DNA from 2 places in the Microbacterium sp. Z10_103 genome. Region 2 is predicted to be linked to the other one. Evidence: predicted binding sites of a transcription regulator. Region 2 holds the regulator's gene; the other holds the start of a gene.
What was found. The regulator LexA, encoded in region 2, represses DNA repair genes until DNA is damaged. The targets are predictions, from matches to a motif close to TCGAACANNTGTTCGA.

Region 1 (11,670 bases), 1.2 Mb from region 2:
GCCGTCCAGGAACGAGTACGACGAGTGGGCGTGCAGTTCCGCATACGGCACGGTGTCGGCGGGACGCTCGATGGCCGGGGGCACGTAGGGTCCGCGCTTGCGCGACCACGCCGGACTGTCGCCGCCGTCGGCTCCGGCGGGAACCGTGCCGGGGCGACGTCGATCACTGAGCGTGCGTTCGATCTCCGACCACGGCACGGGCGGGTTGTGGAAGCCCATCAGCGTGCCTCCGCCCGGCTCAGGGACCGGGTGCGGCCGGAACAGGACCGGATGCGGCCCGTTCCTGCCCGGCTGGGCAGAGGAGATCTGCCGAGCAGAGGAGCGAAGGCGCGTCCTCCGTCCTCGGCTCGGCAGATGTCCTCGCCCGGGCCGGCCACTCGGGACGGGGCTGAGGTGCGAGACGAAGGGTCAGTCATAGCGGCCCTCGGCGGTCCAGACGCCGTTCTCCTCGACGAGCAGCCAGGCGACCCCGTCGTCATCGACCACCTGGAAACGGTGCGCGCGACGCCGGCGCACCGCATCCCACCCCCGTTCGCGAATCGGCCAGGGCCCAGCCCACGACCGGATGCGGCCGCGCCGACCACCGACCGCGAACAGCGCCGGCTGCGCGCTCAGCACCTCGCGCTCCCCCACCACCACGGTTCCGCCGGCGGCATCGGTGACACCCACCGGGCGCGGCTGCGGGTAGACGGTGGTCGGCAGCGGATCGGGCAGGCTTCCCGGCCACGGGCGGGCGCGTTCTTTCGCCACGACCGCTCGATCCCCCCACGGCACGAGCACCTGCCGTTCGGTGAGCCAGCGCCCGCCGCCGACGGCCGGGGTGAGCACCCCGCGATGACCGAGCATCGCCTGCACACGCGAGAGGGCGTGATGCACGCGCTCTTCCGGACCAGCACCGAACAGCCCGATCACGTGATGGGATGCCTCATCCACGGCCTCGGGCGAGATCCTCACGCGAGCGACGCCGCTGCCGAGGACGCTCTGCGCGTCTTCGGCGAGCTGCCACCGCACCCGGTCGACCACAGCGGACGCGTCGAACGACCCCGGATGCAGCCACACCCGCTCGCTGCGCTCTCCCCGGTCGCCGACCAGCTCGACCCGCAACTCCGTGCACACCAGGTGACGCTCCCCGAGGCCCTGCACGAACTCATCGGCGGCGATGCGCATCCCGAAGGCGATCTGCTCGGCCAGTTCCAGGGGCGGTTCGAACGACACCTCGCGGTGCAGCTCGGGCGGCGGGGTGCGGGGTTCGACCGGGCGGGAGTCGCGACCGGCCGCGAGGGCGTGCAGCCGCACGCCCTGCTCCCCGAAGCGGTCGCGCACACGTTCGACCTCCATCGCCGCGAAAGCGCCGAGGGTGTGCACCCCGAGCCGTGCCAGCAGTTCGGGCAGCGCCGTCTCACGGGATGCGGTCGATCCGGCCCCCGCCGACTCCAGCACCCCCACCGACAACGGCGCGAGGAACGGCGCCGCCTCCCCCGAGGGCACGATCCGCACCGGGGCGTCCGCGCGGGTGGCACGTGCGGCGAGCTGGGCCGTGAACAGGCCGTCGGCGACCCCTGCCCGCACCCCCGTCATGCCGTCGGCGACGAGGGCGGCCAGAAGCGTCCGGGCGGCTTCGTCCTCACCGCCGTAGTACCGCGCGGGCCCGCGGGCGCGCAGGGCGCACAGCCCCGGGCGGACGATCTGCACGCCGGGGGCGAGTTCTTCGATGCGCGCGACGATCGGTGCGAAGGCGCGGGCGTCGCGCACGGGATCGGCGGGAACGATCACGAGCCCGGGGCTGACCGCCTGCGCGTCCCGTCGTCGCTGCCCGCGCCGGACGCCGGAGGCACGGGCCGCATCCGAGCACGCCACGACGATGTTGTGCTCGAACACGGCGATGGAGCTCTGCGGGTGCAGCGTGTGCGCGTCCGGGTCGAGCGCAGCCGGGTCGAGGGCACCGGATTCGGCGGCGGCGCCGTCCAGGGAGAGCGCCGTCACCGGCCAGTCGGGAAACCACAGCACGAGGCTGCGTACGGGTGCGAGCATTCAGCCCACCGCCCTCACCTCGGAGAACTCCGGCACCGCCTCCAGGCGGGGGCGGGATGCTTCGGCGGCAGGCCCGAGCAACGACACGGTGCCGTCGGCGGCGGGAAGAAGCATCCGCGCTCGGCGTGCCGACGGCGAGCGCCGGCTGGTCACCGAGACGGTCAGTTCGCGTGCGGCGAGGTATCCGTGCCCGGCGCCCAGGCCCTCCCAGCGCGGATCGGCGACATCGATCGTCGCCTCGGCCTGCGGCCACGCGCCCTGGACGAGCAGCACGGTTCCGCGATCGCGCAAGCGGGCGGACAGCCGCGAGACCTCGCCGTCGGTCACACGCGCGGGCGGGCGCACGGCGACCACGGGCATCACCTCGGCGATCGTCGCGGTGATCGCCAGCCACCGCGGACCCGGTTCGGGGACGAAGACGAGCCGGTCGAGGTCGAGCCCATAGCGCTCGGCGGCTTCGACACCCAGTTCGGGCATGCCCACGGCCGCGCACCACGCGCCGTCTTGCGACGGTCGCGCCATCAGTGCCAGCAGCAGCGCGGTCGAGGGGGCGAGGGTATAGGCCGACCCGGGCCGCAGCCCTCCCCCGGGAAGGAGACCGGCGAACGCGGGATGGGTCGGCATCGCGGGAGCGTCCAGACGGCGGCCTTGCATACGCTCGAGCTGCGCGCGCAGCTCGCGTACGTCGCTCAGCGCTTCCGCCTCGGTCCGCACGATCGCCCTCATTCCCACAGGCTAGAACATTTGTTCTACGGTCTCAATCCCGTGGTTCGAAGATACGAACGCCCTCCGACATTCCGCATCCCCTCACGATGACGGACGGTTTCGTCGCTCTGGGACGCCGCGAAGCGACGAAAACCGTCCGTAACCGTCAGGGGCAGGAGAGGTCAGGCGGCGAGAGCCAGGTAGGGCTCCCAGCGCGGGTCGGCGCGGTCGGTGCCGCGAACCGTCCACTGCGTCCCGTGGGGGGCACCCGGGATCAGCCGCAGACTCCACGACATCTCCTGCGGCGTGCGGTCGCCCTTGAGGTTGTTGCAGCGAAGACAGCACGCGACCAGGTTCTCCCACGAGTCCGCGCCCCCGCGCGAGCGCGGCAAGACGTGGTCGATCGTGGATGCTGTCTTGCCGCAGTAGGCGCAGCGATGCCCGTCGCGGCGCAGCACGCCTCTTCGCGTGACCGGGATGCGGCGCGCACCGGGCACTCGCACGTAGCGGGTGAGGAGGATGACCGCGGGGCGGTCGTAGGCCCCTGCGGCCGCCCACACGGGGTCGCCCTCCACCCGCTCGATCACGGTGGCCTTCTCGTCCATCACGAGCACGAGCGCTCGCTTGAACGACACGACAGCGAGCGGCTCATAGCCCGCGTTGAGCACCAATGTGCGCATTCCGCTTCCTCTCGAATGGCCGGGACGGATTCTCGGATATTCGACATGCGACGGATCAAGGAGCGCAGGTTATGAAAAAGGCGCTGTCTTCACAGACAGCGCCAGAACGCCACGGCCGAGCCGCGGCGTCCGATTCCACGATGCCGAAGGACGAGCAGACCGAGCGCATCCGTGGTGCGAATGCGTGGTGTGATGCCCATCGGCTCCTCCGCTTTCTCTCAGCGTCGCTGACAGGCTAACCCACGCGACACGCCCGGGGATCGCCTCGGGGAACGAAAAGGCGGCGTGTCGGGAACCATTCCCCGGCACGCCGCCTTTGCGAAGTCTCAGCTGGCGTTGGACTGGAGCCAGCCCCACGGGTCCACGACGCCGCCGTTGACGTGCACCTCGAAGTGCAGGTGGCACGCCGTGGAACTGCCCGTCGACCCGACGACGCCGATGAGCTGCCCGGCGGCGACGCTCTCGCCCGCCCGGACGACGCGGCTGCCATAGGTCATGTGGCCGTACAGGGTGCTGACCCGCTGGCCGTTGATGACGTGATCGATCGTGACCGCCACGCCGTATCCGCCGAAGCTCTCCTGCGAGACGCGCACGACACCGCCGGCGGCGGCGAACAGCGGTGTGCCGCATCCGGCGAGCAGGTCGACGCCCTGGTGGTAGCCGGAGTCGCCGAGGCCACGGCCCTGCTTGAAGCCCGACAGCGGCCAGCGGACCTCGCCGGAGCCCGGAGCGGTCATGGTCAGGTCGATCGACGACAGCGATACCGGGGAGGAGGCGGCACGGACGCGAGCACGCTCGGCAGCGGCTTCGGCGGCCTTCTTCTTCTCGATCTCCTCCGCCGTGGTGGCTGCGTAGCTGCTGCGCTGGAGCTGAACCGCGGATGCGTCCGAGGCCACGACGAGCGACTGCGCATCGTCGGCGGCGATCTGTTGCAAGGTCCGCGACTCCTCCTCGGGCTGCCAGGCCGCATAGGCCGGCAGCGCGACGGTGGCGATCAGACCGGCGACCATCGTCAGGACCGCAGCGCTGCGCAGCGGCGCAGCCTTCCCCGAGCGGAGCGGGCGCTGACGGGTGGGTCGTGCGGCGGCACGAGGCGCCTTCGCCTTCGCCGGGGGCCGCACCTTGGCGCGAGTCGAGGTGCGCGCTCGGGCGCGGCGGGTCGTGTCGGTCGTGTTCTGCTCGGGTGCAGATCCGACCGAATCGATATCTTCAGCCAATAGTTCCTCCGGCGCCTCCGCGCCTGTCGGCACTGGCTCGTCGGGACTCAGTTGGGGACGATATGCGGGCTTCACCCTCCGCAGACGACGAGCCGATGAGGCAGCCTGCGCGGGGTCCGACGGTGGGGCTTTTCACCTGGGGACGGGATGAACGCTACCGGAAGGTAACGAATATGTCACGCTGACCACAAATCCCGTGGACAACTGCCAGCGAGACCCGGCTGGGGAGGATCAGTGCTGGTCGTCGACGAGGAAGATGTGCGAGGCCACTTCGATCGGCAGTTCCAGGCCCTCGTCGCTGCCGTCCATCTGCAGCAGGACGTAGCCCTCGTTGAACCGGTAATCGCCGCGAGCGCCGGGGACGACCCCGGCTGCCTTGAGCTGCTGCAGCAGTTCCGGATCGACCTGCGCGGGCTCGGCGAGGCGCCGTACCGTCCCGGCGATCGGCGCGCCGGCCTCGTTGAGTCGACGGACAAGGCCCACGACACCCTGCTCGAAAGTGTTGGCCGGGTGGTCGCCGAGCTGATCGAGTCCCGGGATGGGGTTGCCGTAGGGCGACTCGGTGGGGTGACCGAGGAGTTCGACCAGGCGACGCTCGACCTGCTCGCTCATGACGTGCTCCCACCGGCACGCCTCCTCGTGGACGTACGCCCAGTCCAACCCGATGACGTCGCTGAGGAGGCGCTCGGCCAAACGGTGCTTGCGCATCACATCGACGGCCTTCTGGCGACCGGCGTCGGTGAGTTCGAGTCGCCGGTCTTCGGAGACGACGACGAGTCCGTCACGCTCCATGCGCCCGACGGTCTGCGACACCGTCGGGCCGGAGTGCCCGAGGCGCTCGGAGATGCGCGCACGAAGAGGCACGATGTTCTCCTCTTCCAGCTCGAGGATCGTGCGCAGGTACATCTCCGTGGTGTCGATGAGATCGGTCATATGGCGGGGTTCCTCGGCGCTCAGCGGTGGACTTCCAGCCTATCCAACGCTCCTGAGCCCCGGCCCGGCCATCCCCCCTTCCCCGTGCGGTCACGGACGACTTTCGTCGGAATCCGGCCGCGCAGAACGACGGAAACCGTCCGTGACCGTGCCTGGGGGCGGAGAGGGCGGTGCGCGGGGCCGCCCTAGAATCGAGCCATGCCGCACGTGGATCTGCCTCGCGACCTCCTGCCCGCCGATGGACGCTTCGGATGCGGCCCCTCGAAGATCCGCGGAGCGCAGCTCGAGGCGCTGGTGACGCGCGGCGCGACGCTGCTCGGGACGTCGCACCGTCAGGCGGCCGTGAAGAACCTTGTCGGAAGCGTCCGCGGACGCCTGGGCGAACTGTTCCGCCTTCCCGACGGCTACGAGGTGATCCTCGGCAACGGCGGGTCGACGGCGTTCTGGGATGCTGCGGCGTTCGGCCTCATCGAGCGCCGCGCGCAGAACCTCGTCTTCGGCGAGTTCGGCGGCAAGTTCGCCGCTGCCGCGAAGACGCCGTGGCTGGAAGCTCCCGATGTGCGCAAGGTCGAGCCCGGGACCGCGACCGTCGCCGAGCCCATCGAAGGCGTCGACGTGTACGCGTGGCCGCACAACGAAACGTCCACCGGGGTCGCGACCCCCGTGACGCGTGTCCAGGGCGACCCCGGCGCGCTCACCGTGATCGACGGGACGAGCGCCGCCGGCGGCATCGACCTGGACGTCGCCCAGGCCGACGTCTATTACTTCGCGCCGCAGAAGAACCTCGGGTCCGACGGCGGCCTCTGGTTCGCCGTCGTCTCCCCCGCCGCGATCGAGCGCATCGAGCGGATCGCCGCATCCGACCGGTACATCCCCGAGTTCCTCAGCCTGAAGAACGCGCTGGACAACTCCCGCCTGCAGCAGACGCTCAACACCCCGGCGCTGACCACGCTGCTGCTGCTGGACGACCAGCTGAGCTGGATCCTCGACAACGGCGGGCTGACGTGGGCGAACGCGCGCACGTCGGAGTCTTCCACCACGCTGTACGACTGGGCCGAGGCCTCAGCGGTCGCGACCCCGTTCGTCGCCGACCCGGCCGACCGCTCGCCGGTCGTCGTGACGGTGGACTTCGATGAGCGGGTGGATGCAGCCGCCGTGGCGGCGAGCCTGCGCTCGAACGGCATCGTCGACACCGAGCCGTACCGCAAGCTCGGCCGCAACCAGCTGCGGATCGCGACCTTCGTGTCGATCGAGCCCGACGACGTGCGTCAGCTCATCCGCTGCATCGACTACACGATCGAGCGCCTCTAACCGACCGTCGACTCGCCACAATACGTCCGGTTTCACCCGAAATCCGGACGTTTTTTGGCGAGTCGACTGAGGAGGAGTTAGCGCTCGGACTCGTCGTCGGAGTCGGAGTCGGAGTCGTCGAGGTCTTCGTCGGAGTCGTCGTCGAGGTCCTCGTCGGAGTCGACGTCGACGTCTTCCTCGGAGTCGTCGTCGGAGTCGAGATCGTCGTCGTCGTCGGGGGCGGAAGGATCGAGCTGGTCGATGTCGACACCGTCGAGGTCTCCGGCGTGCAGGATGGGCGACCCGTCCTCGTCGAGTTCGTCGTCGTCATCGTCATCGCCCAGCACGTCGTCGATCTCGTCATCGTCGAGGTCGTCGTCGGACTCGTCCGCGTCGTCCTCGTCGATGTCGGCGTCTTCACCGGCGGCGTCGGCCGCTTCGGCCAGGGCGGTCTGCGCGGCCTGGTACTCGGCGAGACGGACAGCCCACGGCGTCCACTCGGGCGCCAGCAGGGCATCATCCCCGGGAAGCAACTCGACTTCGAGAACCGTCGGCTCGGCGTCTTCGACGCGCGCGACGCTGACGGTCCAGAACCAGCCCGGGTAGCCGGCGAGCCGGTTGGCGAAGCGCAGCGACACCACGCCGTCGCCCTCGTCGATGTACCCGACAGGGTCGCCCACGGAGGCTTCCGAGGTCACCTCGAGGAGCGCGGCGCGGGCGAGGTCGGATGCGGCGAGCAGGCGCTCGTCGATGGAATCAGGCGTCGAGGTCATCAGCGACCTTGCGCAGCACGGCGGCGACCTTCTTGCCGTGCGAGCCGCTGGGGTACCGGCCGCGACGGAGGTCGGTTCCCATGTCGTCGAGCAGCTTGACGAGATCCTCCACGATCACCGCCATGTCGTCGGCGGGCTTGCGGGTGCGCTTGGCCACGCTGGGCGGCGCCTGGAGGACACGCACCGACAGCGCCTGCAGACCGCGCTTGCCCTCGGCGACACCGAACTCCAGCCGCGCGCCTGCCTTGGGGGCAGGGGCGCCGGCGGGCAGGGCAGTCGCGTGCAGGAAGACGTCCTGGCCGTCATCGCTGGTGATGAAGCCGAACCCCTTCTCTTCGTCGTAGAACCTGACCTTGCCGGTGGGCATGGAAACCTCGCTGAAAGCAGAAGTCCGCGCGGACGCGGACGGGGATGGATCGCGACCGATGGATCGCCATCATCAAGACTACGGCACGGGCGCGAACCGCTAGGCTGAAGCGGATGAGCACCCGCACGCCCGGCGAAGACCTTCCGGTCCGCCGCATCGACCGCATCCTGGCGTTCATGTCGCTGGGCCTTCTGGTGTTGTCGATCGTGTGCTTCATCGCCATCATGATCGGCTCGGCCATGGGCTCCGACTTCGCGACGGGTGTGTGGCCGACCGTGGGTGCGACCGTCTATATCGCGCCGGTGCTCGCCTTCGTGTTGCTGATCACGGTGCTCGTGATGAGCTTCGTGCGAAGGGCCCGCGCCAACCGGGATCACTGACCGTGCCGCCCACCTCCGACCAACGCGCGCTGGCCATCGCCCTCGCCCAGTTGGATGATGCGGACTTGGCGGAGCTGCTCGCTGCCCGGGGCGCTCCTCCCACCGCGGCGTGGCGCGACCTGTTCGACGTGGCTGCGGCCCTCCTCGAGCCCACCTCCGTCGCGCGGGCGCTCACGGCTCTGCCGTATCCCTCGGCGTCGGCGCTCGCCCACGCCGCGGCCGACGGCGCCCCCGTGCCCGTCGATGCGCGCCCCGCCCTCGTTGCGGCGGGACTGGTGGATGCTGACGGCCATCCCTTCGCGGCGGTCGGCGTCGCCGTGCGCGACCGCGAAGCTCCCGCCGAACCCCCGCAGGCGGTGGATCGGTCGACATCCCCCGCCGACGATGCCGCCGCGGCGGAACACGCTTTCACCTCCGCCGCCTCCCTCGCCGACGTGCTCCTGCGCGCCCTGACCGAGCCGCTCACCCGCATCGGCAACGGCGCGCTCGGCGCCGGCGACCGCCGGGCCCTGGTCGACGACGGCGCCGCACCGGACGGCGATACGGCCGACCTGCTCGTCGGGCTCGCCGCATCCACCGGCCTGCTCCATGCAGAGGAGCGGGCGTGGCTGGTGACCGCGGCCGGGCGCGCCTGGGTGGCAAGCCCCACCCTGGAGCGCTGGATGAGCGCCGCCGAACGCTTGCGCGACGCCTTTCCCGCCGGCCTGCGGACGCCCGAGGGGGGCTGGGTGCCGGCAGCGGCGTGGATCGACGCCTATCCCTTCGACACCGCGTGGCCGACGCGCGCCGGCCTCTGGCGCGCCCGCGCTGTGGCGTGGGGCCTGCTGACGCCCGGAGGTGGTGAGCCGCCGTGGGCCTCGCCTCTGGCGGCGGGCGGCTCGGCCGACACGGCGGCGCTCGGCGCCTTCCTGCCCCCTGAAGTCGACCGCGTCTACCTCCAGAACGACCTCACCGCCATCGCCCCCGGCCCCCTCGTGCCGCACCTGGACGTGCGGCTGCGCAGCATGGCCGTCCGCGAGTCCCGCGCTCAGGCGTCGACCTATCGGTTCAGCGCCGACAGCCTCGCGGCCGCCATCACCGCCGGAGAAAGCGCCCAGTCGGTGCGCGCCTTCCTCCAGGAACTGTCGCTCACCGGCGTCCCGCAGCCTCTGGAGTACGTCCTCAGCCGCACCGCCGAACGGTACGGGCTCCTCCGGGTGGGCCGCGATCCCGTGAGCGGGCGCACGCGCGTAACCAGCGATGACTCCGCAGCCCTGGAGACCGTGGCCGTCGATCAGGCCCTGCGCGCGCTCGGCCTCGTCCGCGACGGCGGGGCACTGGTCTCCCGCATCGGTGAGGAAACCGTGTACTGGGCCCTCGCCGACGCCCGCTACCCCGTGATCGCGGTGGATGACGCCGGGATGCCGCGGCAACTGGATCGCGCTCGGCTCGCCGCCGAGCGGTCGGTGCCGCCGGCATCCGAACAGTACGCAGCGCTTCTCACACGTGTGCGGGCGGGCAGTGAGTCGGAAGACGCGGACGCCGCGTGGCTGGAACGCGAACTCGACACCGCGGTGCGCGGACGCGCGGTGGTCGATGTCGTCGTGCGGCTCCCCGACGGGTCGACCCGCACGTTCCGCCTCGAGGCGACCGGCCTCGGCGGTGGGCGCCTGCGCGGCCGCGACCGTAACGCCGACGTGGAACGGACGCTGCCGCTGTCGAGCATCGCAAGCGTTCATCCGGTGTCGTGAGGGCCGTGCACCGTCGGCGCGGCGGTAGAATTGCCGGTTATGGTTGACGGCCCCCTGATCGTGCAGAGCGACCGCACGGTGCTCCTCGAAGTCGCGCATCCCGATGCCGAGAGCGCGCGGCATGAACTCGCGATCTTCGCCGAGCTCGAGCGCGCCCCCGAGCACATCCACACCTACCGCATCACGCGGCTCGGGCTGTGGAACGCCCGCGCTGCCGGGCACGGCGCGGAAGACATGCTGGCGACGCTCGAGCGGTGGTCGCGGTTCCCCGTTCCCGCGTCCGTGTCCGTCGATATCCGCGAGACCGTGGGCCGTTACGGGCGCCTTGTCATCGAGCGTGACGACGAGGGGACCCTCGTTCTTCGTTCCACCGATCCCGCCGTGCTCACCGAGGTCGCCCGCAACAAGCGGATCCAGCCGCTGCTGATCGGTCGCCCGTCCCCGGATGCGTACGTGATCGACGCGTGGGCGCGCGGGCACATCAAGCAGGAGCTGCTGAAGATCGGGTGGCCGGCCGAAGACCTCGCCGGGTACACGCCGGGAACGCCGCATCCCATCGACCTCGATGAGGCCAGCTGGCACCTGCGCCCGTACCAGCGGCAGGCCGTCGACGCGTTCTCCGAGGGCGGCTCGGGTGTCGTGGTGCTCCCCTGTGGCGCCGGGAAGACGCTCGTGGGCGCCGGCGCGATGGCCGAGACGAAGACGACGACCCTGATCCTCGTGACCAACACGGTCAGCGCACGGCAGTGGCGCGATGAGCTGCTGCGTCGCACCACGCTCGCAGCCGAGGACATCGGCGAGTACTCCGGGCAGGTCAAGGAGATCAAGCCGATCACGATCGCGACCTACCAGATCCTCACGGCCAAGCGCGGCGGTCAGTATGCGCACTTGGCGCTGCTGGATGCCCTGGACTGGGGTCTCATCGTCTATGACGAGGTGCACCTTCTGCCCGCCCCGGTGTTCAAGCTCACCGCCGACCTGCAGGCCCGCCGGCGCCTCGGCCTCACCGCCACCCTCGTCCGCGAGGACGGGCGCGAGGGCGACGTGTTCAGCCTCATCGGCCCGAAGCGGTTCGATGCGCCGTGGAAGGAGATCGAGGCACAGGGCTTCATCTCCCCGGCCGCCTGCTACGAGGTGCGCATCGACCTGCCCGACGGCGACCGCCTCGAGTACGCGGCCGCGGCGGACGACGAACGGTATCGCCTCGCAGCGACCGCCCCCGCGAAGATCGAGGTGGTCCGAGGACTCGTGCAGCGTCACGCCGGCGAGCGCATCCTGGTGATCGGCCAGTACCTCGACCAGATCGATGTCCTCGCCGAGGCCCTGGATGCTCCGCGGATCACCGGGGCGACCCCGGTGTCGGAGCGCGAGGAGCTGTACCAGGCGTTCCGGGAAGGATCGATCTCGCTGCTCGTGGTGTCGAAGGTCGCGAACTTCTCGGTGGACCTGCCCGAGGCATCCGTCGCCATCCAGGTGTCGGGGTCGTTCGGCTCCCGGCAGGAGGAGGCGCAGCGGCTCGGCCGGCTGCTGCGCCCGAAGGAGTCGGGAAACACGGCGAGCTTCT
Region 2 (11,670 bases):
ACGATCATGGTCATGCCCTCACGGGCAAGGCCGACCATGACGTCCAGGACCTCGTTGATCATCTCGGGGTCCAGCGCGCTGGTCGGCTCGTCGAAGAGCATGAGCTTCGGATGCATCGCGAGGGCCCGCGCGATCGCGACGCGCTGCTGCTGCCCACCGGACAGCTGCGCGGGGAGCTTGTTCGCCTGCGCGTCCACCCCCACCCGCTCCAGAAGCTCATGGGCCTCGCGCTCGGCGTCGGCCTTCTTCATGCCGCGCACCTTGATGGGGCCGAGCGTGATGTTCTGGAGGATCGTCAGATGCGCGAACAGGTTGAACGACTGGAAGACCATGCCGACATCCGCCCGCAACTGCGCGAGAGCCTTCCCCTCTTTGGGCAGCTCCTTGCCGTCGATCGAGATCGTGCCGGACGTGATCGTCTCCAGCCGGTTGATCGCGCGGCACAGCGTCGACTTGCCCGAACCCGACGGACCGATGACGACGACCACTTCACCGCGGCCCACGGTGAGGTTGATGTCTTTCAGCGCCTGGAATTCGCCGTAGTGCTTCTGCACATCCGCGAGCACGACGAGCGGATCGCCTGTGGCACGGGAGTCGGGGGTCACCATAATCACACCCTAGGAGCGCCGTGCACGCCGACCAAGGATCGACGCCCGCCTTTATCGACTTGTAACAGGGCCGCCGGCGCCGGACGCCTCGCCCGCGCGCTGCGCGAACGCGGTTTCGTACAGGCACACACTCGCCGCCGTCGCGAGGTTCAGCGACTCGGCGCGACCGTAGATCGGGAGGCGCAGAGCCAGGTCCGCCTGCGCGAGCGCGCTTTCTTCCAGTCCGTGCGCCTCGTTGCCGAACAGCCATGCGGTCGGGTCCGACAGTGCCGCCCGGGAGGCCAGGAAGTCCGTGCCACCGACATCGGCTGCCACCACGCGCATGCCGGCGGCGTGGGCACGCTCGACGGCCGCCTCCAGCTCCACTCCGACCACGATGGGAAGGTGGAACAGCGAGCCCGTGCTCGAGCGCACCACCTTCGGGTTGTACGGGTCGACCGTCCGCCCGGTGAGGATTACCGCATCCGCGCCCGCAGCATCAGCCGCGCGGATGATCGTGCCGAGGTTGCCCGGGTCGCGGACCTCTTCGCAGATCGCGACGAGGCGCGGAGAATCCGAGAAGACGTCCTTCATCGCCGTCGGCGACTGCTGGGCCACGGCCACGATGCCCTGCGGTGTGACCGTATCGGCCATCGCATCCAGCACGTCCTCGGTCGTGAACTCGACCTCGATGCCGGCGGCGCGCGCGGCGTCCCGGACGTCGCCGTGCCGCTCCATCGCGGACGGGGTGGCGAACAGCTCCAGCACGGTGGCCGGCACGTAGGCGAGGGCCTCGCGGGCAGCCTGCGGACCTTCGAGGAGGAAGAGCCCCGTCTCCTGGCGCGCGCTGCGCTTACTCAGTTTCGCAACCGCGCGAACGCGCGGCGAGCGGGGATTTTCCAGCACGTTCTCAGTCTATGGGCCCCGACGCTCGGCACCGGGCACCGGGGAGCCACGACACGGAGACAAACGAAAGGGGCGCCCTCCGAAGAGGGCGCCCCACGATCGTGGAAGCGGCGATTACGCGGTCTTCGCGGCGTTGACGTCGCCGGGCAGGGCGTTCTTCGCGGTCGCGACGAGCGAGGCGAACGTCGCCGGCTCGTTCACCGCGAGCTCCGCCAGCATGCGACGGTCGACCTGCACACCCGCCAGGCCGAGGCCCTGGATGAAGCGGTTGTACGTGATGCCGTTCGCACGGGCAGCCGCGTTGATGCGCTGGATCCAGAGGCGGCGGAAGTCGCCCTTGCGCTTGCGCCGGTCACGGTAGGCGTAGACGAGGGAGTGGGTGACCTGCTCCTTCGCCTTGCGGTACAGGCGCGAACGCTGCCCGCGGTAACCGGATGCGCGCTCGAGGATGACGCGACGCTTCTTGTGGGCGTTGACGGCCCGCTTGACTCTAGCCATTTCTTCTATTTCCTAACGTGCGTCGGCGCTCAGATGCCGAGGAGCTTCTTGGCGACCTTGGCGTCACCCTTGGCGAGGACCTGGTCCTGCGACAGGCGGCGGGTGCGCTTGGTGGCCTTGCCCTCGAGGTTGTGGCGGAGGTTCGCCTGCTGCTTCATGATCTTTCCGCTGCCGGTGACCTTGAAACGCTTCTTGGCACCCGAGTGGGTCTTCTGCTTCGGCATGTCTCTTCCTTCGTTGTGGTTCCCGCCCGGGCGGGGAGTGGTGGGGGCCTATTCGGCCGAGGCCTGGGTGGGCCGAGCCTCTTCGGCCGTGTCCTCGTCGTCGGGGTGCCCGTCGCCACGGGCGGCCGCACGCGCGGCTTCCCTGTTGGCGGTGCGCTGAGCGTTCTGCTCGGCCTTGGCCTCGGACTTGTTCTTGTGCGGCGCCACGACCATCACCATGTTGCGCCCGTCGATCGTCGGGCTGGATTCGACCGTGCCGAACTCCGCGACGTCTTCGGCGAACTTGCGCAGCAGACGGACGCCCTGCTCGGGACGGGACTGCTCGCGGCCGCGGAACAAGATCATGGCTTTGACCTTGTCGCCGGCCTGCAGGAAGCCCTCGGCGCGCTTCAGTTTGGTTATGTAGTCGTGTGCCTCGATCTTCAGACGGAACCGGACCTCCTTGAGGACGGTGTTCGCCTGGTTGCGACGCGCTTCCTTGGCCTTCTGCGCAGCCTCGTACTTGAACTTGCCGTAGTCCATGATCTTGACCACGGGCGGCTTCGAGTTCGGGGCTACCTCGACGAGATCGAGGTCGGCCTCTTGGGCCAGGCGCAGCGCCACCTCGATGCGGACGACGCCGACCTGCTCACCCGCGGGACCGACGAGGCGGACCTCGGGGACGCGAATGCGGTCGTTGGTGCGGGGATCGCTGATACGGAACTCCTCTTCTGGGTAGTCAGCCACCACGCCGCGGATGCGGCGGGAGCGGAAGAGGAATGCACGCCACCCGGCTCGACGCTTTCAGCGCCGGCTTCTCGCACCCGAACAACCCCGACGAGCGGGGCGGAGTGCGTGGACCCGGTAGCCTGGAACGGCGAACGGGTGGGATGGAATCCTCTTACGTCCGAAGCAGAACGCTCCGGAGCCCGCACAAGTCTACCAGAGAGAAGCACGTGACCTCGATCCCCGGCAGCGACCCCATCCCCGACCCGCACGTCGAGCGTCTCGCTCGCTGGGAAGAACAGGAGCGGGCCTCCTCATCCGCGTCCCGCGACATCGCTGACGTGCCGGCCGTCGAGGTCATCACCACCACCGCGGTGCACCTGCTGAGCGCCGCCGCCGTGAAGGTCGGCCTGGCGGATGACCCGGAAACCCAGACCGACCTGGACGAGGCCCGCAAGATCATCAACGCTCTCGCCGGCCTCATCACCGCGGGCGCGCCGGAGATCAGCGACATGCACGCCCGCTCGCTGCGCGACGGACTTCGCTCCGTACAGCTCGCCTTCCGTGAGGCCTCCGTCATCCCCGATCCGATCGGCAAGGGGCCGGGCGAGAAGTGGACGGGACCCGTCACCTGACCCGGGCTGGGCCCGTCGCTCCGGTCCTCGCTTCGGGCTCCGTGCCCCGGAAAACGAGGGCATCACGGAAATCGAGGATCGATCGAGCCCAAGGGGTCCTCGATCCGCGAGATGTCCTCGATTTCCGGGTCGCGTTCGGAAATTTTCCGGGCCCGCTCGCCCACGTCGCCGCTTGGTCGCGAGCGAGGCTCAGCGGGCGAGGCGACGTGACGTGCCCCGGAAAACGAGGAGATCACCGAAATCGAGGATCGATCGAGCCCAAGGGGTCCTCGATCCGCGAGATCTCCTCGATTTCCGTGAGCGGCTGCGGGTGCGTGAGCGGCTACGGGTAGGGAGCGGCTACGCGGAACGGTGGAGCTTGACCGTCAGAGAATCCACGAGCACGGCGATGCGGTCATCGGCCGCCCAGCGGCGGGCGACCCGCGCGAGCACCGCGTCCAGTTCCTCCTGGTCCAGGCCGTGCATGAGCTGGAGGTGCACGATGAGGTCGGGACCACGCAACTGTGCGGACGGATCGCCCGGCTCGACCGCGAGGTCGAGCACCGCCAGCTCCCCCGAAATGCTCTGCTGCAGCCCGGTGAAGACGTCCGCGGACAGGTGGCTCGGTTCCCACGGGATACCCTGACCGATCGCCCACACCGCGGGGCGACGGAGCACGAACTCCGTCTCGGACCCCGGATCGATCACGATCAGGTCGGTGTCGTCGGATGCTGCGGCGAGGGCCGTACGCACTCCCTCGGCGGGGACGGGGCGTGCCGCCGCATCCCACCGCCCCATCGCGTCGACCGAGGTGAAGACCGGGAGCACCTTGCGACCGTCGGGCGCGCCGACGGTCACGATCGACAGCTCCTGGGTCTTGTCCACGGTCAACCCGGTGGGTCCGACCCCCTCGTCGCCCTTCTCTGCGATGAGCGGGATCAGGAGGCGCGCGTGCCGGTAGGCCTCGACCACGGCCACCGCGTCGGCGTCTCCGGCCCGGAAACCCTGCAAGGCCGCGAGGAGCGCGGGGTCTGCCGATCCGTCGTCGCCGGAGTGCGGGTTCGCCTCGAAATGGCGGCCCTCCCAGGGCACGCCCGCGGAGTCAGCGCCGGAGTCCGGCGACATCCAGCGCCTCGGCCAGCGTGAAGGCCCCCGCATACAGCGCCTTGCCTATGATCGCGCCCTCGACGCCGAGGGGGACGAGTTCCCGCAGAGCGACGATGTCGTCGAGGCTCGACACTCCCCCGGATGCCACGATCGGCTTGGGGGTCCGCGAGGTCATCTCGCGCAGGAGCTCCAGGTTCGGTCCGCGTAGTGTGCCGTCCTTGGTGACATCGGTGACGACGTAGCGGCTGCAGCCGGCGTTCTCCAGCCGGTCGAGCACGGTCCACAGGTCGCCGCCATCCCGCGTCCATCCACGCGCAGCCAGGGTCGTCCCCCGGACGTCCAGGCCCACCGCGATGACATCGCCGTAGCGGCTGATGACATCCGCCGCCCACTCCGGGTTCTCCAGGGCGGCGGTGCCGAGGTTGATCCGCGCGGCACCGCTCTCCAAAGCCGTCTCGAGCGAACGGTCGTCGCGGATGCCGCCGGACAGCTCGACCTGCACGCCGCGCACCTGCTTGATGACCTTGCGGAGTATCCCGCCGTTGCTCCCGCGGCCGAACGCTGCATCCAGGTCGACGAGGTGGATCCATCGCGCGCCCTGCCGGGCCCACTCACCGGCGGCTTCAACCGGGTCGCCGTAGGACGTCTCGCTTCCGGCCTCCCCCTGGGTCAGCCGTACCGCCTTTCCGCCGGCGATGTCGACGGCGGGCAGCAGGATCAGCTCGGGACTTGACGCGAAATCGTTCATGGCTCCTCGTGCGAACGGACGGCGGGCGCCGGGGCTGGGCACAAGCTCAGAGAGTAGCCCCGCCGAGGCCGCCGATCCAATTGGACAGCAGCTTGATACCGGCCTCGCCCGATTTCTCGGGGTGGAATTGCGTCGCTGCGAGCGGACCGTTCTCCACCGCCGCGAGGAACGGCGTGCCGTACGTGCACCAGGTGAGGGCCGGTGAGGGGAACGGCGGCAGAACTTCCAGATTCCACTGCTGCGCCGCGAAGGAGTGCACGAAATAGAACCGCTCGGACTCGAGACCGGCGAACAGGCGCGAGCCTTTGCCCGCCTCGACGGTGTTCCACCCCATGTGCGGCAGCACCGGAGCATCCAGTTCGGTGACCACTCCCGGCCACTGCCCGAGCCCCTCCGTATCGACCCCGCGTTCCACCCCACGGCCGAAGAGCACCTGCATACCCACGCAGATTCCCAGAACCGGACGGCCACCGGCCAGACGGCGCTCGATGAGCTCGTCACCGCGGCTCTCCCGCAGTGCCTCCATGACGGCGTGGAAGGCCCCGACTCCGGGGACGACCAGACCGTCGGCGTCGCGGATGAGTCCGGCGTCCTTCGTCAGGCGCGCATCGGCTCCGGCCGCAGCGAGAGCCTTCACAGCGGAGTGGATGTTGCCCGAGCCGTAGTCCAGGACGGCGACGAGCGGCTTATCGCTCACAGAGCGCCCTTGGTGCTGGGGATGCCGTCGACCATCGGATCGAGCGACTTCGCCTGCCGGAACGCACGCGCGAATGCCTTGTACTCGGCCTCGGCGATGTGGTGCGCGTCGCGGCCCTCGAGCACGCGGATGTGTACGGTCAAGCCGGCGTGGAACGCGATCGCCTCGAACGTGTGCCGCACGAGCGAACCGGTGAAGTGCCCGCCGATGAGGTGGAATTCGAAGCCGGCCGGTTCACCGACGTGCACGAGGTAGGGCCGGCCGCTGATGTCGACGACAGCCTGCACGAGCGCCTCATCGAGCGGCACGAGGGCGTCGCCGAACCGGGTGATGCCCGACTTGTCGCCGAGGGCGTCACGGATCGCGTCACCGAGCACGATGGCCACGTCCTCCACGGTGTGGTGCGCGTCGATGTGCGTGTCGCCGGTCGCGCGCACCGTGAGATCGATCAGGGCGTGCTTGGCGAACGCCGTCAGGAGGTGGTCGTAGAAAGGCACACTCGTCGAGATGGAGCTGCGCCCCGAGCCGTCGAGGTCGAGTTCGATCTCCACGGAGGACTCGCTCGTGGCACGTCGCAGGGTCGCGGTGCGGGGCGCGCCAGTTCCGGTCATACCTTCGATCCTATCGAGGCCAGGGCATCGAGGAACGAGGTGGACTCCTCCTCCGTCCCGGCAGTCACGCGCAGCGAGTGCGGGATACCGACGTCGCGGATGAGGACACCGCGGTCATAAAGCGCCTTCCACGTGGCAGCAGGGTCATCCACCCCGCCGAAAAGGACGAAGTTCGTCGACGACTCGTAGGGCGTGTAGCCCAACGCCGAGAGGGTGGCCCCGATGCGATCGCGCTGGCTGATGATGTCCTCGACCATGCCGAGCATCGTGGAGGCATGCCCCAGGGCGGTCACCGCCGCCGCTTGCGTGAGGGCGCTGAGGTGGTAGGGCAAGCGCACGAGCCGCAGGGCGTCCACGAAGGCCGGATCCGCCGCCAGGTAACCGACCCGGGCGCCGGCGAACGCGAACGCCTTGCTCATCGTGCGCGAGACCACCAGCCGTTCGCGACCCGGGAGAAGGGTGAGCGCCGAACGCTCGTCCCGCGGCGCGAACTCGTGGTAGGCCTCATCCACGATCACGATGCCGTCGGTGGCGTCATACACGGCGGAGATGACGTCCAACCCCATCGGCGTTCCGGTGGGGTTGTTGGGCGCGCAGAGGAACACGACATCCGGCTGAACCTGCGCGACCTGCGCGGCCGCGGATTCCGGTGAGAGCGTGAAGTCGTGCGCCCGTTCGCCCGCCACCCACCGCGCTCCGGTGCCCCGGGTCAGGAGGGGATACATCGAGTACGTCGGCGCGAAGCTGAACGCCGTGCGGCCGGGACCGGCGAAGGCCTGCAGGATGTGCTGCAGCACCTCGTTGGATCCGTTGCCCGCCCAGATCTGATCGGGGGTGAGTCCGTGGCCGAGGTACTCCGCGAACGCCTCACGAAGAGCCGTGAACTCCCGGTCGGGGTACCGGTTCACGTCCCGCAGCGCTCGGGCGATCGAGTCGAGGATGTCATCGGCCACTTCTTGCGGCACGGGATGTGTGTTCTCGTTGACGTTCAAGGCGATCGGCAGCGCGGCCTGGGGGGCACCGTACGGCACCAATCCGCGCAAATCGTCGCGTAGCGGGAGGTCGTCCAACCGGATCGTCATTCTCCCCATGCTACGGCGAGCTGATCGGGCTACGGGGTGGCGGCGAACTCTGTAGGGATCGCCAGGCGCTGGCCGGCCGACACCGTCGAGGAGTCCAGCATGTTCAGCCGCGAGATCGCGTCGACGACGTCACGCGTGTCGGCATCGGGGGCGACGTCCTGGGCGATGGACCACAGCGACTCCCCAGACATCACCGTGATCTCGGTGAACGTCCCTGCCGGCGCTCCCCCGTCACCCGAGGCGAGGGCGGACCCGCCGGCGAGGGCGGCCCACGTGATCGCCAGCACGGCGGGAAGTGCGGCCAGGGACGCCAGCACACGGCGACCACGCGCGGTGAGGCGCAGGCGGGTGGTGGGGGCGACGCTCGCGATGGTGGCCATGGCTCCTCCTTTGGGGGAAGGTTCGCATCCAGCACTCGGCCGGGAGGGCAAGATGCGAACCTGTCTTCCGAATCTATCTTCGATATACTTCGCGTGTCAACCAACGCCTGATCGGACATGGATCGGAGGCGACACGCGGAGCGCAGCGACATCCGAAGCCCGATACCGGATACGGTTTCGACGACGGAAGACCATCACGGACCTCCGACATTCGAAGACCGGTGCCATGGCGGGCCCGGGAGGGAGCAGGAGAATGACCGACGCGACCGCTCGAGAGAAGCCGCAGACGCGCCGACGCAAGAGCCTCAGCGACAAGCAGCTCGCGATCCTCGAAGTCATCCAGAGATCCATCGCCCGGCACGGCTACCCGCCGAGCATGCGCGAGATCGGCGACGCCGTCGGGCTCAAGTCGCTCTCCAGCGTCACGCACCAGCTCAACCAGCTGGAGCTGAGCGGATACCTCCGTCGCGACCCCGGCAAGACCCGGGCCATGGAGGTGCTGATCGATCTGCCGGGCACGGCGGCGGAGAATCCGGCCGACGCCGGCCCGTCGGTCGGCGACGCCGCGCTCGTGCCGCTGGTGGGCCGCATCGCGGCCGGTGTGCCGATCACCGCCGATCAGCACGTCGAGGAGATCTTCCCGCTCCCCCGCCAGCTCGTGGGCAAGGGCGACCTCTTCATGCTGAAGGTGTCGGGCGAGTCGATGATCGACGCTGCGATCTGCGACGGCGATTGGGTCGTCATCCGCTCACAGGCCACTGCGGAGAACGGCGAGATCGTCGCGGCGATGCTCGACGGCGAGGCCACGGTCAAGACCTTCCGCCGCCGCGACGGCCACACCTGGCTGCTCCCGCGCAACTCCGCCTTCGAGCCGATCCTCGGCGACGAGGCGGTCGTTCTGGGCCGCGTCGTGGCGGTGCTGCGCGCCGTCTAACCCCGCCGCCGCCCCCTCCGCATCCGCGCGAGAAACGACATCCCGGCCGAGAAACAACGCGTTGCGTTACGTCTCGGCCGGGATGTCGTTTCTCGGTGGCGTCCGTGGGGGTCAGGCGACGGGGGCGGCCACACGCGCGCGCGTCCGGCGCGTGGCCTCGATGATGTTGCGGAGGGACGCCACCGTCTCGTCGTAGCCGCGCGTCTTCAAACCGCAGTCCGGGTTCACCCACACCTGCCGCAGCGGCAGATCATCGACGGCGCGGTCGAGCAGCTCCGCGACCTCGGCGACCGAAGGCACACGCGGTGAATGGATGTCGTACACGCCCGGGCCGATGCCGTGGGCGAACCCGGAGGTGCGGATGTCGCCGATCACTTCGCCGCGGCTCCGCGCAGCCTCGATCGAGGTCACGTCCGCATCCAAGGCGGCGATCGCATCGATGACCACCGCGAACTCCGAATAACACAGGTGCGTGTGCACCTGCGTCGCGTCGGCTGCGCCGGCCGTGGCCAGGCGGAACGACCCCACCGACCAGTCGAGGTACGCCGGCTGGTCCGCGCGCTTGAGCGGCAGGAGTTCGCGGAGGGCGGGCTCGTCGACCTGGATGACCCCGATCCCCGCACGCTCAAGGTCGGAGATCTCGTCGCGGAGGGCAAGGGCGACCTGATTCGCCGTCTCCCCCAGCGGCTGGTCGTCGCGGACGAACGACCACGCCAGGATCGTCACCGGTCCTGTCAGCATCCCCTTGACCGGCAGTTGGGTCAGTGACTGCGCATGCGTCGACCAGCGCACCGTGATCGGTGCCGGGCGCGAGACGTCGCCCCACAGGATCGACGGTCGGGTGGCGCGTGATCCGTACGACTGCACCCACCCGTGACGGGTCACCGCGAACCCGCCGAGATTCTCGGCGAAGTACTGCACCATGTCGTTCCGCTCGGGCTCGCCGTGCACCAGCACGTCGAGTCCGAGCTCCTCCTGCAGCGCAACGACGCGGGCGATCTCCTCGCGGAGGAACCCCTCGTACGCATCCGTGTCGATCTCCCCGCGGGCGAAGCGTGCACGGGCGCGGCGGATGTCACCGGTCTGGGGAAACGATCCGATGGTGGTGGTCGGAAGCACGGGCAGCCCGAGCGCCTCCCGCTGTGCCACCTCGCGCACCCCGTACTCGCCGCGAGAGAAGTCGGCATCGGTCAGCGCCTGGGCGCGGGCGCGCACGTCGCCGTCGCGGACTCCGGGCGCATTCCGGCGATCGGCGAGAGCGGCGGATGCGGCGGCCACCTCATCCGCGATCGCGTCGGGGCCGTCCTCAAGACCCCGCGCCAGAGTCGCCACCTGACCGATCTTCTGGTCGGCGAACGCCAGCCATGTCGCGAGGCGGGGGTCGAGGTCCGGCTCGTCCTCGACATCGTGCGGAACGTGCTGCAGCGACGTGGAGGTCCCGGCCGCCACAGCGGCGGAGCCGAGGGCGGCGAGCTCGGCGAGGCGGGTGTGCGCTGCTCCGAGATCACCTCGCCAGACGTTGCGTCCGTCGATGACGCCGCCCACCAGCGTCTTGCCGCCCAGCCCGTCGACGACCGGCGGGACGGCTCCCCGGGTGAGATCGACCGCGATCGCCTCGACGGGGGCTGCGGCCAGCGCCGCCCACGCCTGCTCGGAGAGCTGCGCGTAGGGGGCTGCGACGAGGATCGCAGGGCGGTCGGATGCTCCGCCCAACGCCGCGTACGCCCGCTCCGCCGCCGCGGCGAGGGACGCCGCATCCTCCGGGAGGCTCTCGCTCACCAGCGCCGGCTCATCCAGCTGCACCCACTCCGCGCCGGCCGCGCGGAGTGTTGCGAGGAGTTCCGCGTACACGGGAAGCAGGTCGTCGAGGCGGTCGAGCGGCCGGAAGCCGTCCGGCGCCCCGTCGGCGGGTTTTGCGAGGGCGAGGAATGTCACGGGGCCGACGATCACCGGCCGCGTCGTGTAGCCGTCGGCGCGCGCCTCGGCCACCAGGCGCGCATACCGGTCACTGGAGAGGCGGAAGACGGTGTCGGGCGAGATCTCGGGCACGAGGTAGTGGTAGTTCGTGTCGAACCACTTCGTCATCTCCAAGGGGGGATGCTCCCCCGCGCCCCGCGCCGCAGTGAAGTACCCCGCGAGGGGAACGGTGCCGTCGGCCTCGCGCAGGTCAGCGAAGCGCGCGGGGACCGCGCCGACGGTGACAGCGGCGTCGAGCACCTGGTCGTAATACGAGAACGACTCAGGGATGGCGGAGTCGTTCCGGCCGAGCCCCAGGGCGGCCAGGCGGCCCCGCGTCGCGCGACGCAGCGCCGCCGCTGCGGCCTCGAGCTCCGCCTCGTCGAGCGCGCCCGCCCAGTGCGCCTCCACGGCGCGCTTGAGCTCGCGCCGGCGTCCGATGCGGGGGTATCCGAGGATCGTTCCGGTGGGGAATGCGGTCATCTCGCGGTCTCCTTGTGCGGTGTGAGGACACCGGCCTCGCGGAGGACCGCGAGCACCGTGTCGTGGTGGTTGAAGGCGTAGAGGTGGACGCCAGGCGCGCCGCCGTCCACCACGTCGGCGACCAGACGTGCGGCGTAA

Region 1: a site for LexA is predicted at 2,768-2,783, ahead of imuA' (DnaE2-dependent mutagenesis accessory factor ImuA'). Genes of this name have one in related genera too.

Annotation. Positions count from the first base shown of each region.
Region 1 covers NZ_JBZEGK010000001.1:2,023,560-2,035,229, forward strand. Annotated here, with positions in the region: gene AC4FS2_RS09810 (error-prone DNA polymerase) at 1-219, opposite strand, end outside; gene AC4FS2_RS09815 (DNA polymerase Y family protein) at 409-2,031, opposite strand; gene imuA' (DnaE2-dependent mutagenesis accessory factor ImuA') at 2,032-2,757, opposite strand; gene AC4FS2_RS09825 (HNH endonuclease) at 2,919-3,416, opposite strand; gene AC4FS2_RS09830 (M23 family metallopeptidase) at 3,743-4,633, opposite strand; gene AC4FS2_RS09835 (iron-dependent transcriptional repressor DtxR) at 4,865-5,566, opposite strand; gene serC (phosphoserine transaminase) at 5,765-6,877, shown strand; gene AC4FS2_RS09845 (DUF3027 domain-containing protein) at 6,955-7,629, opposite strand; gene AC4FS2_RS09850 (cold-shock protein) at 7,613-7,996, opposite strand; gene AC4FS2_RS09855 (multidrug ABC transporter ATPase) at 8,110-8,376, shown strand; gene AC4FS2_RS09860 (helicase-associated domain-containing protein) at 8,379-10,106, shown strand; gene AC4FS2_RS09865 (DNA repair helicase XPB) at 10,146-11,670, shown strand, end outside.
Region 2 covers NZ_JBZEGK010000001.1:828,737-840,406, reverse strand. Annotated here, with positions in the region: gene AC4FS2_RS03840 (amino acid ABC transporter ATP-binding protein) at 1-608, opposite strand, end outside; gene AC4FS2_RS03835 (TrmH family RNA methyltransferase) at 660-1,493, opposite strand; gene rplT (50S ribosomal protein L20) at 1,608-1,991, opposite strand; gene rpmI (50S ribosomal protein L35) at 2,021-2,215, opposite strand; gene infC (translation initiation factor IF-3) at 2,264-2,941, opposite strand; gene AC4FS2_RS03815 (DUF1844 domain-containing protein) at 3,151-3,555, shown strand; gene AC4FS2_RS03810 (SseB family protein) at 3,895-4,659, opposite strand; gene priA (bifunctional 1-(5-phosphoribosyl)-5-((5-phosphoribosylamino)methylideneamino)imidazole-4-carboxamide isomerase/phosphoribosylanthranilate isomerase PriA) at 4,637-5,389, opposite strand; gene hisH (imidazole glycerol phosphate synthase subunit HisH) at 5,436-6,086, opposite strand; gene hisB (imidazoleglycerol-phosphate dehydratase HisB) at 6,083-6,697, opposite strand; gene AC4FS2_RS03790 (histidinol-phosphate transaminase) at 6,694-7,779, opposite strand; gene AC4FS2_RS03785 (LysM peptidoglycan-binding domain-containing protein) at 7,809-8,159, opposite strand; gene lexA (transcriptional repressor LexA) at 8,413-9,093, shown strand; gene metE (5-methyltetrahydropteroyltriglutamate--homocysteine S-methyltransferase) at 9,205-11,532, opposite strand; gene AC4FS2_RS03770 (methylenetetrahydrofolate reductase) at 11,529-11,670, opposite strand, start outside.